One region of the Streptomyces coeruleofuscus genome, then DNA from elsewhere that is predicted to be linked to it. Evidence: riboswitches for the same ligand, from Rfam matches in the RefSeq annotation. Region 1 holds a riboswitch; each other region holds the start of a gene.

Region 1 (4,662 bases):
CGGACAGTGTGCCACCCGGGGCGGCAGCCCCTGAGGTCTCCGCGCCCTCGCCGCGCTCCTGCTCGAACTCCATGGCGACGGCGGCGAGTTCCTGGAGGTTCTCGATCCGGGTCTCGTCCTGCGGGTCGGTGGAGGCCTGCAACTCGGCGAGGTACCCGGTGCGTTCCAGGACGGCCTCCAGCACCGTGGCCGGTCCGGCGCCGGACTCGACGATCGTACGGAGGTCCTCCATCAGCGTGTTGAACCGCTTGACGGCGTTGGTGGAGCGCGCGGCCATGCCGTACGCCTCGTCGACGCGCTTCAGCGCCTGCGGGAAGCTGATCTTCTCGCGCTGGGCCAGGGCGTCGATCATCGCCTCGGCGCGGTCGCCGATGCCCCGCTTGGGGACGTTGAGGATCCGGCGCAGTGGCACCGAGTCCTCCGGGTTGGCGAGCACCCGCAGGTAGGCCAGGACGTCCCGGACTTCCTTGCGCTCGTAGAAGCGGACACCGCCGACGACCTTGTAGGGCAGGCCGACGCGGATGAAGATCTCTTCGAAGACCCGGGACTGGGCGTTGGTGCGGTAGAAGACGGCGACGTCGCCTGCCTTGGCGTCGCCGGCGTCCGTGAGGCGGTCTATCTCGTCGGCGACGAACTGCGCCTCGTCGTGTTCGGTGTCGGCGACGTAGCCGGTGATCTGCGCGCCCGTGCCCGCGTTGGTCCACAGGTTCTTGGGGCGGCGGGACTCGTTGCGCTCGATGACCGCGTTGGCCGCGCTGAGGATCGTCTGGGTGGAGCGGTAGTTCTGCTCCAGCAGGATCGTCGTCGCGTCCGGGTAGTCCTCCTCGAACTGGAGGATGTTGCGGATCGTCGCACCGCGGAAGGCGTAGATCGACTGGTCGGCGTCACCCACCACGCACAGCTCGGCGGGCGGGACGTCGTCCGGGCCCGGCGGTACGTCGACGGGGTGCTCGGAGGTGCCGACGAGCTCCCGGACGAGGGCGTACTGGGCGTGGTTGGTGTCCTGGTACTCGTCCACCAGGACATGGCGGAAGCGGCGGCGGTAGTGCTCGGCGACGTCCGGGAAGGCGCGGAGCAGGTTGACCGTCGTCATGATCAGGTCGTCGAAGTCGAGGGCGTTCGCCTCGCGCAGCCGCGACTGGTACATCGCGTAGGCCTGGGCGAGGGTCTTCTCGAAGCCGTCGGAGGCCTGGGCGGCGAAGTCCTCCTCGTCGATCAGCTCGTTCTTCAGGTTGCTGACCTTGGCGCTGAAGGACTTCGGCGGGAAGCGCTTGGGGTCGAGGTCCAGGTCGCGGCAGACCAGGGCCATCAGGCGCTTGGAGTCGGCGGCGTCGTAGATCGAGAAGGAGGACGTGAAGCCGAGCTTCTTGCTCTCGCGCCGCAGGATGCGCACGCACGCGCTGTGGAAGGTCATCACCCACATCGCGTTCGCCCGCGGGCCGACGAGCTGCTCGACGCGTTCCTTCATCTCGCCCGCGGCCTTGTTGGTGAAGGTGATCGCGAGGATCTGGCCCGGGTGCACACCCCGCTCGGCGAGCAGGTGGGCGATGCGGTGCGTCAGCACGCGGGTCTTGCCGGAGCCGGCGCCGGCCACGATGAGCAGCGGGGAGCCGGAGTGGACGACGGCGGCGCGCTGGTTGTCGTTCAGCCCCTCCAGGAGGGTGGCGGTGTCCACCACCGGGCGCGGGGCGCCGTCGCGGTAATAGGCGTCACGGTCCGGGGGCACGTCGAACTTCCCGCCGAACAGATCGTCCGGAACCGGCTCCGGTACGTGATCGTCCTCGGGTGGCGGCGGGGGCTCGTCCGCGGGGCCCCGCTGGGCCTGGAGGTCCGCCAGGAAGCTGTCGTCAAAGAGGCTGCTCATCGCTCTCCGAGTCTAGGGCGCCCCACTGACAGCCCGCCGCCGCCCTGAGAACATCGCCGAAAGGATCCCCTCGTCACCCTGCATCCACGCACGATCACAGCCCGCTACGCCGTCACAATTATGACGAACTCATGACCAACCCCCCTCCACCGGTGACGCTCGGCGACACTCTCGGCTAAGGTCACGAAAATGTATCGGGCATATCGCCCATCAACCTTCACAAGGGCCACACCAGTTGGCTACCGTGCGGGCAGGCCGCACGACCCCCACCGGCGAACGTCGCCGGGCCGCGCGGCCTCCGCCGAGTCCGGTGTGCCGCAGCGGCAGCCGGAGCCGGGGACCCAACCGAGAACTCTGGGGTGAATCGGCCCCACTCCGCCCTTCGCGGAGACGGCCGTAGGGCAACCCTTCCGATGTACCCGCCCGAACCCGACAGCTAACCCGGTAGGCGGAGCATGGAAGGAGTCGCCTCCCTTGGCGTCGCACCGCAAGTCGCGTCCCGCGGGTACGCGCGTCGCAGGCATACGGACCCCCGCCCTCGCAACGGCGGCCCTCACGTCCGTGGCCCTGCTGTCCCAGTCGGCCAACGCCGCCCCCGAGGCCGACGACAAGCCGAGCCTGGAGGAAGTCGAGAAGAAGGTCGACGACCTCTACCGCCAGGCCGAGTCGGCCACCGACAAGTACAACGCGGCCAAGGAGAAGACCGCGAAGCAGCGCAAGCGCGTCGACACCCTCCTCGACGGCGTCGCGCAGCGCACCCAGAAGCTCAACGAGGCGCGGGAGAAACTGGGTTCGTTCGCCGCCGCCCAGTACCGCACCGGTGCCTCCGCCCCGGACACGGCGACGTTCCTGCTCGCGGACACCCCGCAGGACTACTTCGACCAGACCCAGCTGATGGACCGGATGACCGGCCGTCAGAAGATCGCGGTCGACGACTACGTCACCCAGCAGTCCGAGACGATGAAGAAGCGTCAGGAGGCCACCGAGAGCCTCGAGACGCTCAACGAGACGCAGGGCGACCTGAAGACGGCCAAGGCGACCGTCCAGCGGAAGCTCGCCGAGGCGCGCGAACTGCTGTCGAAGCTGACCGCCGAGGAGAAGGCGCGGCTCGCGGCGATCGAGAGGGAGAAGCAGCAGGAGGCCGCCCGCAAGGCCGCCGAGCTGGCCCGGCAGCAGGCCGCACAGCAGCAGGCGCAGGAGGAGGCCGCCCAGCAGCAGGAGAGCGAAGCGTCCTCGTCGTCGGGAGCGTCCTCCTCGACGGGCTCGTCCTCCTCGACGGCCCCGGCCGACTCCTCGTACGCCACCAAGGCCGAGAAGGCCCTCGCCTTCGCCCGCGCCCAGATCGGCAAGCCGTACGTCTGGGGCGCCGTCGGCCCCGGCTCCTACGACTGCTCCGGCCTCACCCAGGCCGCGTGGAAGGCCGCCGGTGTCACCCTGCCGCGCACGACGTGGGACCAGGTCAACGCCGGCACGACCGTTTCCCTGACCAATGCGCAGCCCGGTGACCTGGTCTTCTTCTACGACGACCTCTCACACGTCGGCATCTACATCGGCAACGGCATGATGATCCACGCCCCGAAGCCCGGCACCTATGTGCGCGAGGAATCGATCTACTACGACGGCGAGTCGTCGATCCACAGCGTGGTGCGGCCGGCCTGAGGGCCCGCACGTCACCGCGGGCACGCGCGCGTGAGGGCACTCACGCTTTTGGCAGCGCACGCGCGCGTGCCCCGCCTGGAACGGACGCGGCGCCTCCTAGCATCGGCTCCATGCCCGGCCCCTCCCCCTCCACCGCCTGGTGGGCGCAGCGAGCGCCGTCCGCGAGTGCCGCCGTGCTGGCGACCGGCACCCTTGCGGTCGGTCTGGATCTGGCGGGGTACGGCGTCCTCTCCCGCATCGTCCTCGGCCTGGCCTGCGCGGCCTGGCTGATGCTCGCCGCGGACTTCACCCTGCGGCTGCTGCTCGCCGGCACGAGACGGCGGGCGTACGCGGCCCTGCCGGGCCTCCTGGACACCGTGGCGACGGCCGCCCTCACCACCGTGGCGGCGACGGCCGTCCTGGGCACCGGCTTCTCGGCGGCCGGCTCGCAGTCCCTGGCGGCGGCACTGCTGGTGCTGGCCGTGCTGCTCTGGCCCGTGCCGCTGGCCCTCCCCGCGCAGGACGGGGAGCGGCGCCGGCCCGGCACGGTGTTCGCGCGCTGCATGGCCACGCAGGGACTCGCCGTGCTCGGCGCCACGCTCGCCGCTGCCGAGTCGGCGGCCTGGCTCGCGCACGCCGCGCTGGTGCTCTTCTGGCTGGGGCTCGTGCTGTACGTCCTCGCCCTGGCCCGTTTCGATGTGCGGCAGGTGGCCGAAGGGCGCGGCGACCACTGGCTCGCGGGCGGGGCGCTCGCCATCTCGGCGCTGGCCGGGGCGCGGCTGATCAGCTCCGACAGCGCACGCCTGTACCTGTGGAACGACGACGACCGCGGCGTCCTGCGCCATGTGACGGTCGTGCTGCTCGTGCTCGCACTGGCCGGCTGCGCCGTCCTGCTCGCCGCCGAGTTCCTACGGCCCCGCCCCCGTCACGACATCCGCCGCTGGGCGACCGTGTTCGCCTGGGCCAAGACGGCGGCGGCGGCACTGGCCGTCGCCGCCGCCCTCGACGTCTCCTGGCTCGACGGCCTCGGGGAGGTCTTGCTGTGGGTCGCGGTGGCCGCGTGGCTCGCGGTCACCGCCTGGGCGGTCGCCTCGGCCCGGACCTACGTCCTGCCCGGCCGGGTCAGGTCCAGAGCACGGCGATGAAAACGTTCGCCGTGG
Region 2 (4,662 bases), on a different contig from region 1:
TGTCACTCTTCGAATCGTCTGCCACAGCCGCTCATGATTCACCCTCTAATGTGACCTACGCGACCGTAGGCAGGGGTTGACGGGCGGTGAGATAAGCCACTTCCCAAGTGTTCGCCAACTCCGGAATACGTCACCCGTCAGCGATGTTGGGGGGTCAGGCGCCATACCCGGAAGCCCGTGATCCGGAAGTGGCTCCACACGGTCCGGAAGGCGAAGTGCCCGCGGGTGTACGGCTGCGGGTCCGTGTAGTCGAAGACGAGGCGCCCGTTGTTCCACCACCTGACCGTCGAGCCGTCGGAGACGATCCGGACCCGGTGGGGCTCGTTGGGGACCAGCAGCGGCTCGGTGTAGTCGTAGACCAAGGGCCGCACGCCGGGCTCGCCGACGTACCGCCGCAGCCGGGTCGTGGTGTTGTAGTTCGCGCCGTAGCCCGCGTAGTACGTCGTCAGGTGGTCGTACTCCGCCAGCGCCCCACCGCGCGGCGTGGCGAAGAGATCGCCCGGGGAGCGGACGTCGGTCGCGTTCCAGAAGTTGTTGAGGTCCGAGACACGGTCGTTGACCCCGCCCTCGGAGACCGGCGTGGCGGTGTACTCGAGGACGTACGGCCCGTCGAGCCGCCGCCTGAACCACACGGTCGCCCCGCTCGGTACGTCGATCTCCAGGACGCCGCGAGAGGCGGTCACGGTCCCGCCGTCCTGGAGTTCGGTCGCCCACTGGGAGAGGCCGTGGCAGAAGTCGTCGTGGGCGATGAGGCGGCGGTGCCGGGGCGCGGCATGGGCGGCGCCCGTCGGGACGAGGGCCACCAGGCCGGCTCCGGCTGCCAGGGCTGCGAACGCTCTGCGAGTGGTCGGCACGGGACACGTCTCCTCGGTGATCCGCCTGGAAGGCTCTAGAAAGCGCTTGCGCTCCGGACTGGATCACTGTGTCCCAACTGCCGCCCGCTGTCGATCCCTTGGGCGCGACCGATCACATCGGGCCCGCACACACCGAAGGCCGGACCCGGGGATCGGGGTCCGGCCGACGGTTGCGTGTCAGGCGGGTGGTCGTGCGGTCGGTCAGCCGACGGAGACGCCGTGCGAGCGCAGGTAGGCGACCGGGTCCACGTCCGAGCCGTAGTCCGGCGTGGTGCGGATCTCGAAGTGCAGGTGCGGTCCGGTCACGTTGCCGGTGGCACCGGAGAGGCCGACCTGCTGGCCCGCGCTCACGGTCTGGCCCGCCGAGACGGAGAGCGAGGACAGGTGGGCGTACTGCGCGTAGCTGCCGTCGTTGAGCTTGATGACGACCTGGTTGCCGTACGCGCCGCCCCAGCCGGCGGAGACGACCGTGCCGGCGCCGACGGCCTTGAGCGAGGTGCCCGTCGGGACGACGAAGTCGACACCGGTGTGGTAGCCGCTGGACCACATGCTGCCGGACATCCGGTACGGGGTGCCGACGGTGGCACCGTCCACCGGGGCGCTGTAGCCGCTGGAGGTCGCGGCGGCCGGCTTGGCGGCGGCCGGCTTCGAGGGCGACTCGGAGGCGGACGACTTCGGAGCCGAGGGCTTGGCAGCCGAGGACTTCGAGGACTTGGAGGCCGAGGACTTCGGCGAGGACGGGGCCGGGGCCTTGGACTCGCCCGCCGCCTTCTTGCCGATCGACAGCTTCAGGCCCGGGTGGATCAGCGACGGGTCGTCGCCGACGGCGTCACGGTTGTCCGTGTAGAGCTTCTTCCAGCCCCCGTCGACGTTCTGCTCGTCGGCGATCTTCGCGAGATAGTCACCGGACTGCACGGTGTACGTCCGGGCGCCCGTGGCCTTTTCGGCGGCCTTCTTCTCGGCGGCCGGAGCGGACTGGACGGTCTTTTCCGCAGCCGACTGCGGGGTGGCGGCGTGGGCGCCGCCGGCGCCCATGAGCGGAAGGGCGAGAGCGGCTCCGCCGGTTCCGGCGACGGCGATGGAGCGGGTGAAGCGCTGGGTCTTCGGGCGGCGGTGCTTACCCTTCGCGGGCATGGCGAATTCCTCTCCGTCGCCTGCGAGGTGAGCTGTCGGGTTCGGGCTGGAGATGCCCGGCCGCGCCGAGGCGCGGCTTAACCCCAAGCCGTTCCGGGAACCGGAACAGGCGTCTTACCTGTGGGTCCCCCGCTCCTGCCGTACGTCGGGTCAGTGTGTGGGGCTCCGGGCGGCGGCAGGATTAGGCGTCCGTCCGGATTGGGGTGGAACGTAAGCGACCAAGACGCAAAGGGACAAGTTCCCGGTTGCCTGTGACGGCGTTTTTCTTGACGCACCGGCACATTTTCCGTGACGGAGCGTGGATTAGCGATCTCCCGCTTTCCTCAATACCCCTGAATATCGCCAGAATTACGTGTACATGGCAACAACACATCGTCACGAATATGACGATGCTCACGCACCCCGACCTCGTCTCCTTTACGATCGGGGCACGTTATGTCGAAATAACCGAAGAACTCCCTATTCGGACAGAACGGCTACTTACGCTTAAGCCGGACGACGGTGGCGTCCAGATCCCCGCGCAGACCGACCCGCAGCCCGTGATGGAGCAGTACGGCACCTCGGTGAACTTCGCCCGTTTTAAGGCATTCGTACGATGCCGTGGGGTCGAGGCCCCGCAGCCGGAGCGCCGGTACGGGCTCGCCGTAGCGCTGCGCCTGGAGCCAGGCCAGGACGACGGTCTCGCCGCCGAGGGTGTACTGCACGGCGCTCAGGCCGCCCTCCGGCGGTCGCAGCCGGTACTGGTCGCCGCGCTGCACCACGGGCCGGATCTCCTTGTAGAGCGCCACCCAGTCCCGCGCCTCGGCGAGTTCCTCCCCCGTCCACTTCGTGAGGTCGCCGCCGACCCCGAGCACCCCGGCCATGGCACTGACGAACCGGAACCGCAGGGAACTGGCGCGCTGGTTGAGCATGGCGTTCGGACTGTCGGTGACCCAGGCGGCCATGACCCGGGCCGGATGGATCTGGCTGAAGCCGTGCTGGATGGCGAGCCGGTCGAGCGGGTCGGTGTTGTCCGAGGTCCACACCTGGTCCGTGCGGCTCAGCACACCGAGGTCGATCCGGCCGCCGCCGCCCGAGCAGGACTCGAAGGCCACCCCGGGGTGAGCGGCCCGCAGCCGGTCCAGCAGGGCGTACAAGGCATGGACGTGGTCGACCCACAGCCGCTGCGGGTAGGGGTCGTCCGGCCAGCCGGCGTCGGTGAAGCAGCGGTTGAAGTCCCACTTGACGTAGTCGATCGGGGCGCTGGAGAGGAGCCCGTCGAGCTGGTGCCAGAGGTACTCCTGGACGTCCGCGCGGGCGAGGTTCAGTACGAGCTGATTGCGGAACTCCGTCCGCTTTCGTCCCGGTTGGTACTGCACCCAGTCCGGGTGCGCGCGGTACAGGTCGCTGTCGGCGTTGACCATCTCCGGCTCGACCCAGATCCCGAACTGCATGCCGAGGCCGTGCACGTGGTCGGCGAGCGGCTTGAGGCCGCCCGGGAAGCGGTCCGGGTTGGGAGTCCAGTCACCGAGCCCGGCCCGGTCACTCGTACGCGCCCCGAACCAGCCGTCGTCGACCACGAACAGCTCGACGCCCATGGCGGCGGCCCGCTCGGCGAGCGCCCGCTGCTGCTCCTCGGAGATGTCGAACTCGGTGGCCTCCCAGGAGTTGAACAGGACCGGCCGGTCCCGGCCGGCGTCCGGGATCACGTGCGCCCGCTGGTAGGCGTGCCAGGCGCGGCTCGCCCCGCCGAAGCCGCCGTCGGTCCAGAGCCCGGCGAAGACGGGAGTCGTGTACGACTCCCCCGTGCCGAGCATCAGCAGGCCCGAGTCGTCGTACCCGGCCCCGCCGGTGATCTGCACGCGCGCGTCCGGGAGTCGGGCCACGGCGATCCGCCAGGACCCGGACCAGCCCAGGGCGCATCCGTAGACCTCGCCGCGCTCCTCGGTGGCGTCGGTGTCGAGCGCGACCCACGGCAGGTGCTGGTGACCGGTGTGGCCGCGGCGGCTGCCGATGGCCTTCTCGCCGTGGGTGAGGGCGGAGCGCTCCAGGCGGGACTCGGCGCCCCAGCGGCCGTGCAGCTGGGACAGCCGCCAGGTGTCGCGGTCGGGCAGGGTCCAGGTGGCGGAGTCGGCGCGCAGCACTTCGACGGACGGCCCGCGGTTGTCGAGGGTCACCCAGCGCTCGACGACGTCCGTCGAGGAGCGCATCCGGTAGTGCAGCGTGATGGTCAGGTCACCGTCGCGGAAGCGCAGCCGCAGCTCGCCGTCCCCGGCGTCGTGCCCCTCATAGGTCCACTCGGTGCCGCGCCGCTCCGGGGTGCGGACGGACAGGGCGGGCCGGACGAAACGGGGGCCGCCCTCGACCGGGTACTCCTCGCGCCCGTCGAGCGGGGACTCGAAGGGCCAGTAGTCCGGCAGCGGCCGGACGGCGAGGGCCTCGGCGTCGGCGAGGCCGATCCGGGGGCCCCAGTGCAGGTGCAGCAGCTCGTCACGGTCGGTGACGTGGACGGCGTAGCTACTGGCCGGCCCCGAGAGGACCCAGGTACGACCGTCTTCGGAGATGTCCAGCATCAAGCCCTCACAGGTTCGAACAGGCCCGCTCAGGAGCGACCAGGCCCCAACATCATCAAGGGCTGCGGGGGCTCCCGGCAACGGCTGTGGACAACTCATTGCCCCAGGCAGGCATGTCGTAT
Region 3 (4,662 bases), on a different contig from region 1:
GGGCCAGCCGCCCCACGAGCCGGGTGATCCACTCCCGGGCGAACCGGTCCCGGCGGCCCGTCCTGCGGTACTGCGCCGACTTCCACTCCATGAGGGTGCGCAGCCCGGCCGGGTCGCGCTCGTCGAAGACGAACCGCAGGTCGCCGACCTGCCGGCCCAGCCTGCGCTCCTTGGCCAAAGTCGTCTTCAGGAACTTCGGCGACTGGGCGCGCAGCACCGACTCGTACGTCTCGTAGCCCTTCTCCACGTCGATGACGTAGGTGGCGTGCTCCTCGGCCGCGTACCGGACGAACAGCCGCTGCTCGGCCTCCAGGTTGTCGAAGGCGAAGCTCGACAGCGCGCAGGCCCGCAGCAGTTCACCCGTGTCCAGGTCCAGGCCGGGCCGCAGGATCGCGCCCTGCGCGTCCGAGACGCCGAGTCCGATCGCCCGGCCCTGCCCCAACGGGCCCCGCTCATGGGGCAGGAAGCCGACCGGCTCCAGCCCCTCGTACACCACCGCGACCCGCGCCCGCGGCCTCACCAGACCGACGGCATCGCTGAACTCCGGTTCCATGAAGGGGTTGCGCGGCGCTTCCGACGCAGCGCGCAGCGCGCGCCAGCGCTCCCTCTCCCCCTCGCCGAGCTCTCCGGGCCGAGCCACACGTATGCGCCCACTGCTCAACCTGACCCCCCGATCAAGTCCCCCCTGGACACTTGGAAGGTACCGCCCGAGACGGCCCTGACGGTAGGTAGCGGACCATGTTGTTGCAACTGGTGCAGAGGCCTTCAACCGGGCAATCGGCGTCCGACGCGCGATGAAACGAAGGGGCGCGCTGTCCGTATTCTCTGATCATGGCCGCACCCATCGCATATTCACTCATCGCCACCGACCTGGACGGGACGCTGCTGCGCGGCGACGACACCCTGTCCGACCGGTCCCTCGCCGCGCTCGCGCGGGTGGCGGACGCCGGTGCCCAGCACCTCGTGGTGACGGGCCGGCCGGCGCCGAGAGTACGGCCGCTCCTGGACGACCTCGGCTGTACGGGGCTCGCGGTGTGCGGGCAGGGCGCGCAGGTGTACGACGCCGGCGCGGACCGGCTGCTGTGGTCCATCACGCTGGACCGGGAACTGGCCGAGACCGCCCTCGGCAAGATCGAGGCCGAGGTGGGGCAGGTGTACGCCGCGGTCGACCAGGACGGGGTCGACGGGCTCACGCTCATCGAGCCGGGCTATCTCATGCCGCACCCGACCCTGCCCGCGGTACGGGTCGACCGGCGCGACGAGCTGTGGGGCGAGCCCATCAGCAAGGTGCTGCTGCGCCACCCGTACCTGACGGACGACGAGTTGGCGGCGACGGCCCGCTCGGTGGTCGGTTCACTCGCGACGGTGACGATGTCGGGGCCCGGCACGGTCGAGCTCCAGCCGTGCGGCGTCACCAAGGCGACGGGTCTGGCGCTGGCGGCCGAGCACCTGGGGCTGCGGCCGGCGGACACCGTCGCCTTCGGCGACATGCCCAACGACATCCCGATGTTCGACTGGGCCGCTCACGGGGTGGCGATGGCCAACGCCCATCCCGAACTCAAGGCCGTGGCCGACGAGGTCACCCTGTCGAACGAGGACGACGGCATCGCCGTCGTCCTCGAACGACTGCTGGGCGGGACGGCTCGGACGGCTCAGTACGGGCCGTTGACGTTGTCGATCGAGCCGTAGCGGGCGGCCGCGTAGTTGCAGGCCGCGGTGATGTTGGCGACCGGGTCGTACGGGTCCCACGACGTGCCGTCCACGTGGTAGGCCTGGAAGGTCGGGTCGATGGTCTGGAGCAGACCCTTGGACGGGGTGCCCTTGGCGGCGTTCGAGTCCCAGTTGTTGATGGCCTGGGGGTTGCCCGACGACTCGCGCATGACGTTGCGGTAGATGCCGTCGTACGAACCCGGGATCCCCTTCTGCGCCATGATGTCCAGCGCCTCGCGGATCCAGCCGTCCAGGTTGTCGGCGTAGGTCTTCGCGGAGGCCTGGGTGGCCTTCGCGACGCCACCGGCGGGCTTGGCGGGGGCGGAGGACTTGGTCGCCGACTTCTTCGCGGCGCCCGCCTCGGCCGTCTTCACCTTCAGCTTCAGACCCGGGTGGATCAGCTTCGGGTCGTCGCCGACGGTGGAGCGGTTGTCCTTGTAGAGCTGCTTCCAGCCGCCCGACACGTCGTACTTGTCCGCGATGCGGTAGAGCGAGTCGCCCTTGGCCACGGTGTAGGTGAGGGACTTGGCGGGCTGGGCCGCCTGCGGCACGGACTGTGCGGCGGCGGGTGCGCTCTGGCTCGGCTGGGCGGCGCTGGCCTGCGTCGCGCCGAGCAGCGGGAGCGTGAGTGCCGCTCCGCCGGTGCCGACGGCCACGGCACGGCGGGTGAGCTGGTTGTTTCTGGGGCGACGGTGCTTGCCTCGGGGCATGGCGATATTCCTCTCCGACGCCTGCGAGGTGAGCTGTCGGGTTCGGGCCGGGAGGTGCCCGGCCGCCCACGGTGCTGTATGCCGTGGGCGGCTTCACCCCGAGCCGTTCCGCTGTGCGGACCGGCGACTTACCTGGGTCCCCCGCTCCTGCCATGCGTGAGTGAGTGGGTTCGTGTGGGGAGTCCGGGCGGTGGCAGGATTCGGCGTCCGCCGGACAGGCCCGGAACGTATGCGAGAGCACATGTCGGGAACAAGCACCTGAGTCACACGTCGCGCCGGTCGACCTTGGTCAGGGGGATATGAGCCGCTTGATCCTTTGCGGGAGCCAAGGCTCAACTGACGTTCGGCGGAAGGAGGTACGGGTTGGTGCCGGAGTGGGGCGTCACAGGGGATAACGTGATTCAACTCACTGATCACAAGTCCATGGGGCAATGCACGCCAAGAGGAATTTGCTTACTCAATACGGCAAATCGCACATAGCCCAGTACTTCCTGGTAAGTCGATAAATGTCTGCTCTTATGAGCTGATCGAAAATATTGCGGTCGTGATCGGATACCGCCCGGCCTGTAACCATGGGTGCTGGCGGTGATCGAAACGTGACCGGATACGCTGACTCGAGTGATGGCAGCGACCTATCGACAAACCGCGTAATCACCGGCACACACCAGCAGACACACCGGCAGACACCAGCAGACAGGAGACCCCTCGTGACCGACGTCGGGCCGTTCGGGCTGAGCGTGCGGGACCAGGCTCTGGAAGCCGATGTCCAGGCCGGGATGGCGGCTGTCGAGGAAGGCTTGCTCGAGGCCACCAAGAGTGAGGTGCCCTTCATCACGGAGGCCGCCCAGCACCTGGTCCGGGCCGGCGGCAAGCGGTTCCGTCCGCTGCTCGTGATGCTCTCCGCCCAGTTCGGCGACCGGTACGCGCCCGGGATCGTGCCGTCGGCCGTCGTCGTGGAGCTGACCCACCTTGCCACGCTGTACCACGACGACGTGATGGACGAGGCCGCCGTGCGCCGCGGGGTGGCGAGCGCGAACGCCCGCTGGGGCAACTCCGTCGCGGTCCTCACCGGCGACTTCCTCTTCGCCCGCGCCTCGCACATCCTGGCCGACCTCGGCCCGGAGGCGGTGCGGGTACAGGCCGAGGCGTTCGAGCGGCTGGTGACCGGGCAGATCCTGGAGACGGCCGGCCCTCAGGACGGCCGCGACCCCGTCGAGCACTACCTGGACGTGCTGGGCGGCAAGACCGGTTCCCTGGTGGCGGTGTCGTGCCGGTTCGGCGCGATGATGTCCGGCGCCGACGAGACGGTCGTGGACGTGCTCACCCAGTACGGCGAGCGGCTCGGTGTCGCCTTCCAGCTCGCGGACGACGTCCTGGACATCGCCTCCGACTCCCACGAGTCCGGCAAGACCCCCGGCACCGACCTGCGCGAGGGCATCCCCACGCTGCCGGTGCTGCGGCTGCGCGAGCGCGCCGCCCGGCTCGGACTCGCGGACGACGTCGCCCTGTGCGAGCTGCTGGACTCCGACCTCACCGACGACGACCGGCACGCCGAGGCCCTGCGCCTGCTGCGCGCCCACCCGGCGCTGGAACAGGCCCGCCAGGACACGATCCGCTACGCGCAGGACGCCCGCTCGGCGCTGGCGCCGCTGCCCGAGTGCACCGCGAAGACGGCGCTGGTGGAGCTGTCCGACGCGGTGGTGCACCGGGCCGGCTAGCCCTTCTTCCCTGCACGACCCCTACGGGTCGGGGGAGAAGCAGCCCTGTCGTGTCATACCGCAGCAGTACGTGGAGTTGAGCCCGGGGTCTGACGTATCTCCCTGGCCGATTTGGTCAGATGGACACCACGGAAAACACCACTCCTCACCAGTTCGGGTGAGAATGGCGGCTCAGGGACGAGTGCGTGGACGACACGGACAGCCGCCGCCGATCACGGAGGTAGGGCACACATGGCACCGTACGCATCCGACGACAGCACGACCGGCGGGGAGGCCGACGAGCGGCGCTCCGGGCGGCGCAAAGCCGCGCGGTACGTCGTCCCGGTCACGGTGATGGGGGTGGCGGCCGCGACGATCGGGCTGGTCCCCGCACTCGCCGACTCCGGTGACCCCGACCTCCCGAAGATCACCGCCCAGCAGCTCATCGAGAAGATCGCCAAGTCGGACGTCCAGCAGCTGTCCGGCACGGTGAAGATCAGCACGGACCTCGGCCTGCCGGACCTCGGCGGCCTGGAGAGCAGCCT
Region 4 (4,662 bases), on a different contig from region 1:
GCCAACTCGGCCCCCACCCGCAGGCTCTCCGCGATCAACACGCCTTCGAGCACCTGGTCCTCCTCGATCCCGACGCGGTGAGAGCAGCGATGACCTCTGACAGTGGCGGCCGGCGGTGCCCCGGGCGCTGCGTAGGGTCGTGGCATGCGACGTGAAGTGCCCGGGGTGCCCGAACTGTTTTCGTGGGAGTTCGCCACCGACCCCTATCCCGCCTACGCCTGGCTCCGCGAGCACGCCCCCGTGCACCGCACCGAACTGCCCAGCGGCGTGGAGGCCTGGCTGGTCACGCGGTACGCCGATGCCAAGCAGACGCTCGCCGACCACCGGCTCTCCAAGAACCCCGCGCATCACGCCGAACCCGCGCACGCCAAGGGCAAGACCGGCATCCCCGGCGAGCGCAAGGCCGAGCTGATGACGCATCTGCTCAACATCGACCCGCCGGACCACACCCGGCTGCGGCGGCTCGTGTCCAAGGCGTTCACGCCCCGACGGGTCGCTGAGTTCGCGCCGCGGGTGCAGGAGCTCACGGACGGGCTCATCGACGGGTTCGCGGAGAAGGGGTCCGCCGACCTCATCCACGAGTTCGCGTTCCCGCTCCCCATCTACGCCATCTGCGACCTGCTCGGCGTCCCCCGCGAGGACCAGGACGACTTCCGCGACTGGGCGGGGATGATGATCCGTCACCAGGGCGGGCCCAGGGGCGGCGTGGCGCGGTCCGTGAAGAAGATGCGCGGCTACCTCGCCGACCTCATCCACCGCAAGCGGGAGGCGCTGCCCACCGAGCCCGCCCCCGGAGAGGACCTCATCTCCGGGCTCATCCGCGCCTCCGACCACGGTGAGCACCTCACCGAGAACGAGGCCGCGGCCATGGCCTTCATCCTGCTGTTCGCCGGCTTCGAGACGACCGTGAACCTGATCGGCAACGGCACCTACGCCCTGCTCACCCACCCCGAGCAGCGCGCGCGACTCCAGGCGTCCCTCGCCGCCGGGGAGACCGGCCTCCTGGAGACCGGCGTCGAGGAGCTCCTGCGCTACGACGGGCCCGTCGAACTCGCCACCTGGCGGTTCGCCACGCAGCCGCTCACCATCGGCGGGCAGCGGATCGCGCCCGGAGACCCGGTCCTCGTCGTCCTGGCCGCCGCGGACCGGGACCCGGAGCGGTTCGACGATCCGGACGTGCTCGACCTCGCCCGCCGCGACAACCAGCACCTCGGTTACGGCCACGGCATCCACTACTGTCTCGGCGCCCCGCTCGCCCGCCTGGAGGGCCAGGCCGCCCTCGCCGCGCTCCTCACCCGCCTCCCGGACCTGCGGCTCGCCGCGGACCCGGCCGAGCTGAGATGGCGCGGCGGCCTCATCATGCGCGGGCTGCGCACCCTGCCGGTGGAGTTCACGCCGACCCCAAGGTGACACGCCGTCAGGAATGTGATCTTCACGTGATCTGCGCGGCATGAACTTGTGACAAGTGATCGTCTGCCGATACGTTCACCCATCATCAGCGCGGCCCGGGGGACCCTGCGCCGCGCCGGTCACTGCTGTCTCGCGAAAGGTCTCCGTATGCTCTCCGGGAACGGTCGGCACCGTCGCCCCCGCCAGGCTCCGGCTCTCCTCGTCGCGGCAGGAGTGACCGGCTCCGCCATCGCGATCCCGCTCCTCGGAGCCTCCGGCGCCAGCGCGGCCGACGGCACGACCTGGGACCGGGTCGCGGACTGCGAGACCGGCGGCGCCTGGAGCCAGAACACCGGCAACGGATACTTCGGCGGCCTCCAGTTGTCCCAGGAGGACTGGGAGAACCACGGCGGCCTCGACTACGCCCCGAGTGCCGACCTGGCCAGCCGTTCCCAGCAGATAGCCGTGGCCGAGAGAATCCTCGCCGACCAGGGGGTCGGCGCGTGGCGCACCTGCGGGCTGCTCTCGGGTCTCCAGCAGGACAAGGACTCGGACACGTCCGGCTCGTCCGCCGCAACGGACTCGCCCGGGCTGCTCGACTCCTCCGAGTCGTCTCCTTCGTCCTCTCCGTCCGCGTCGCCGTCGCCTGACGCGCCGTCGACCTCGGAGGACGAAACCGCCAAGTCCGACAAGTCGTCTGATTCCGCCGATTCCTCGACGCAGGACCAGTCACAGGACCAGGAGTCCGACAGCTCTCCCTCGGCCGAACCCGAGAGTGACAAGTCTGACAAATCGCCGCAGAACGACGACTCTTCGGGCCTCACCGACACCGGCTCCGGCCGTCATCGCGGCCCCAGTGCCGACGAGGACACCGCGGCCGAGGACGGCCGTCCGTCCGGGGCCGCGGGCCGGCACGCCTCGCGCGGCGACGAAGCCTCGCGCGAGGCGACGGACGGCTCCTACGTCGTCCGTCCCGGCGACAGCCTCTGGTCCATCGCCGACTCCCTTGACCTCAGCGGCGGATGGCACGCGCTCTACGTCGGCAACGAGGCGGCCGTCGGCGTCGACCCGAACCTCATCCGCCCCGGTCAGAAGCTGGCGGTACGGGTCGAAGCGGACGACGAGTAGCTGGTGGGGCAGTACGGAAACGGCGGCGGAAGTCACCCCTAAACCGTGCGAGTTCACGCTGCGGTTCGCACCGAATGTCCCGTATAAGCCCGGTGAGAGATAGATCTCAGAAGCCCTGATCGTCTTTGAAATTCCGCGACTCGCATGTCTACGGTCATGACCGCTCGTCACCACGAGCTCCGGCTGCCGCAACGCCGAATCCTGCCAGCGGCCGCACGGGAACAGTCGTCGCGTCAAGCGCCGTAGGCAGGAGCGGGGGACCCAAGGTAAGTGCCGGGCCCGGCGGTTGAGGCAACTCGACGGCAGGTCCGGCTTGGGGTGAAGCCGCGTCCCGGGAGGGACGCGGCCGGGCAACTCAACCGGCCCGAACCCGACAGCTCACCTCGCAGGCGTCGGTGAGGGGATCTCTCCATGCTGTTTTCCGGCAAGGGCACGCACCGCCGTCCGTCCAAGGCCTCTCGGGTCATCGCCATCGCCGGTGTCACCGGTGCCGCCGTCGCCGCCCCGCTGATGGCGGCCGGCAACGCCTCCGCCGCCACCGCCTCCGAGTGGGACGCCGTCGCCCAGTGCGAGTCCGGCGGCAACTGGTCCATCAACACCGGCAACGGCTACTACGGCGGTCTGCAGTTCTCCGCCTCCACCTGGTCCGGCTACGGCGGCACCAAGTACGCCTCCACCGCCGACCAGGCGACCAAGGAGCAGCAGATCGAGATCGCCGAGAAGGTCCTCGCGGGCCAGGGCAAGGGCGCCTGGCCGGTCTGCGGCAAGGGCCTGTCGAGCGCCGGCTACAGCGGCGGCGCCGAGCAGAGCAGCGGCTCCACCGAGACCCGCCAGACCGAGCAGCAGCCGGCCTCCCGCTCCGACGAGCGCCCGGCCCAGACCCAGAAGACCCAGAAGACCGTCACCACCCCGACCGGCAAGAAGGTCAAGAAGGGCGACGGCGAGTACAAGGTGGTCAAGGGCGACACCCTCAGCTCCATCGCGACCGAGCGCAAGGTCGAGGGCGGCTGGGAGAAGCTGTTCGAGCTGAACAAGGACATCGTCCAGGACGCCAACCTCATCTACCCGGGCCAGCAGCTGCACCTGAAGTAAGCAGCGGCCCGCCCCCGTCCCCACGGGCTCCCCGCTCCGGTGCGTCTTCCCCCGTACGCACCGGGGCGGGGTTTTTTCTGCCGGTCTTTGCGATCCGGCTTTGTTCCGTTCGGAAACAATTTACTCTCGGTTCTGTCCATGGGGTGGGCGACCCGGTGGCCGATCGCTCGGAGCCGGTTAGGCTCATGTCGCGAGCCACCACGGCCCGCACCGCGCAGGGCCCGAGCGGCCCGCGTACCCGCGTCACATCAAGAAGGAGATGCTCGTGCCGTCCATCGACGTCGTCGTAGCCCGGGAAATCCTGGACTCCCGAGGCAACCCCACGGTCGAGGTCGAGGTCGGCCTCGACGACGGCAGCACCGGTCGTGCCGCCGTCCCGTCCGGCGCCTCCACGGGCGCCTTCGAGGCCATCGAGCTGCGCGACGGCGACTCGAACCGCTACCTCGGCAAGGGTGTGGAGAAGGCCGTCCTCGCGGTCATCGAGCAGATCGGCCCGGAGCTGGTCGGCTACGACGCCACCGAGCAGCGCCTGATCGACCAGGCCATGTTCGACCTGGACGCCACCGACAACAAGGGCTCCCTCGGCGCCAACGCCATCCTCGGCGTCTCCCTCGCCGTCGCCCACGCCGCCTCCGAGGCCAGCGACCTTCCGCTGTTCCGCTACCTGGGCGGCCCGAACGCGCACCTGCTGCCCGTGCCGATGATGAACATCCTGAACGGCGGCTCGCACGCCGACTCCAACGTGGACATCCAGGAGTTCATGATCGCTCCGATCGGCGCGGAGTCCTTCTCCGAGGCCCTGCGCTGGGGCGCCGAGGTCTACCACACGCTGAAGAAGGTCCTGAAGTCGAAGGGCCTGGCCACCGGCCTCGGCGACGAGGGCGGCTTCGCCCCGAACCTCGGCTCCAACCGCGAGGCCCTCGACCTCATCCTCGAGGCGATCAACGAGGCCGGCTACACCCCCGGCGAGCAGATCGCCCTGGCCCTCGACGTGGCCGCGTCCGAGTTCTACAAGGACGGCGTCTACACCTTCGAGGGCAAGGAGCGCTCGGC

Evidence for each region. Region 1 has a riboswitch for cyclic di-AMP ahead of ABFX81_RS16190 (NlpC/P60 family protein). Riboswitches for the same ligand answer to the same signal wherever they lie in the genome.
Region 2: another riboswitch for cyclic di-AMP. It lies ahead of ABFX81_RS05090 (peptidoglycan DD-metalloendopeptidase family protein); the one in region 1 lies ahead of ABFX81_RS16190 (NlpC/P60 family protein).
Region 3: another riboswitch for cyclic di-AMP. It lies ahead of ABFX81_RS38180 (LysM peptidoglycan-binding domain-containing protein); the one in region 1 lies ahead of ABFX81_RS16190 (NlpC/P60 family protein).
Region 4: another riboswitch for cyclic di-AMP. It lies ahead of ABFX81_RS23625 (transglycosylase family protein); the one in region 1 lies ahead of ABFX81_RS16190 (NlpC/P60 family protein).

The regions. Positions count from the first base shown of each region.
Region 1 covers NZ_BAAASE010000004.1:166,798-171,459, reverse strand. Annotated here, with positions in the region: gene pcrA (DNA helicase PcrA) at 1-1,864, opposite strand, end outside; cyclic di-AMP (ydaO/yuaA leader) riboswitch at 2,154-2,330, shown strand; gene ABFX81_RS16190 (NlpC/P60 family protein) at 2,339-3,523, shown strand; gene ABFX81_RS16185 (SLAC1 family transporter) at 3,634-4,647, shown strand; gene ABFX81_RS16180 (hypothetical protein) at 4,625-4,662, opposite strand, start outside.
Region 2 covers NZ_BAAASE010000001.1:1,170,266-1,174,927, reverse strand. Annotated here, with positions in the region: gene ABFX81_RS05095 (DUF6250 domain-containing protein) at 138-854, opposite strand; gene ABFX81_RS05090 (peptidoglycan DD-metalloendopeptidase family protein) at 1,056-1,988, opposite strand; cyclic di-AMP (ydaO/yuaA leader) riboswitch at 1,993-2,147, opposite strand; gene ABFX81_RS05085 (alpha-galactosidase) at 2,465-4,540, opposite strand.
Region 3 covers NZ_BAAASE010000015.1:14,045-18,706, reverse strand. Annotated here, with positions in the region: gene ABFX81_RS38190 (GNAT family N-acetyltransferase) at 1-640, opposite strand, end outside; gene ABFX81_RS38185 (Cof-type HAD-IIB family hydrolase) at 832-1,689, shown strand; gene ABFX81_RS38180 (LysM peptidoglycan-binding domain-containing protein) at 1,653-2,420, opposite strand; cyclic di-AMP (ydaO/yuaA leader) riboswitch at 2,424-2,597, opposite strand; gene ABFX81_RS38175 (polyprenyl synthetase family protein) at 3,128-4,138, shown strand; gene ABFX81_RS38170 (outer membrane lipoprotein carrier protein LolA) at 4,370-4,662, shown strand, end outside.
Region 4 covers NZ_BAAASE010000006.1:36,079-40,740, reverse strand. Annotated here, with positions in the region: gene ABFX81_RS23640 (hypothetical protein) at 1-53, opposite strand, end outside; gene ABFX81_RS23635 (cytochrome P450) at 145-1,410, shown strand; gene ABFX81_RS23630 (transglycosylase family protein) at 1,558-2,517, shown strand; cyclic di-AMP (ydaO/yuaA leader) riboswitch at 2,746-2,924, shown strand; gene ABFX81_RS23625 (transglycosylase family protein) at 2,929-3,609, shown strand; gene eno (phosphopyruvate hydratase) at 3,875-4,662, shown strand, end outside.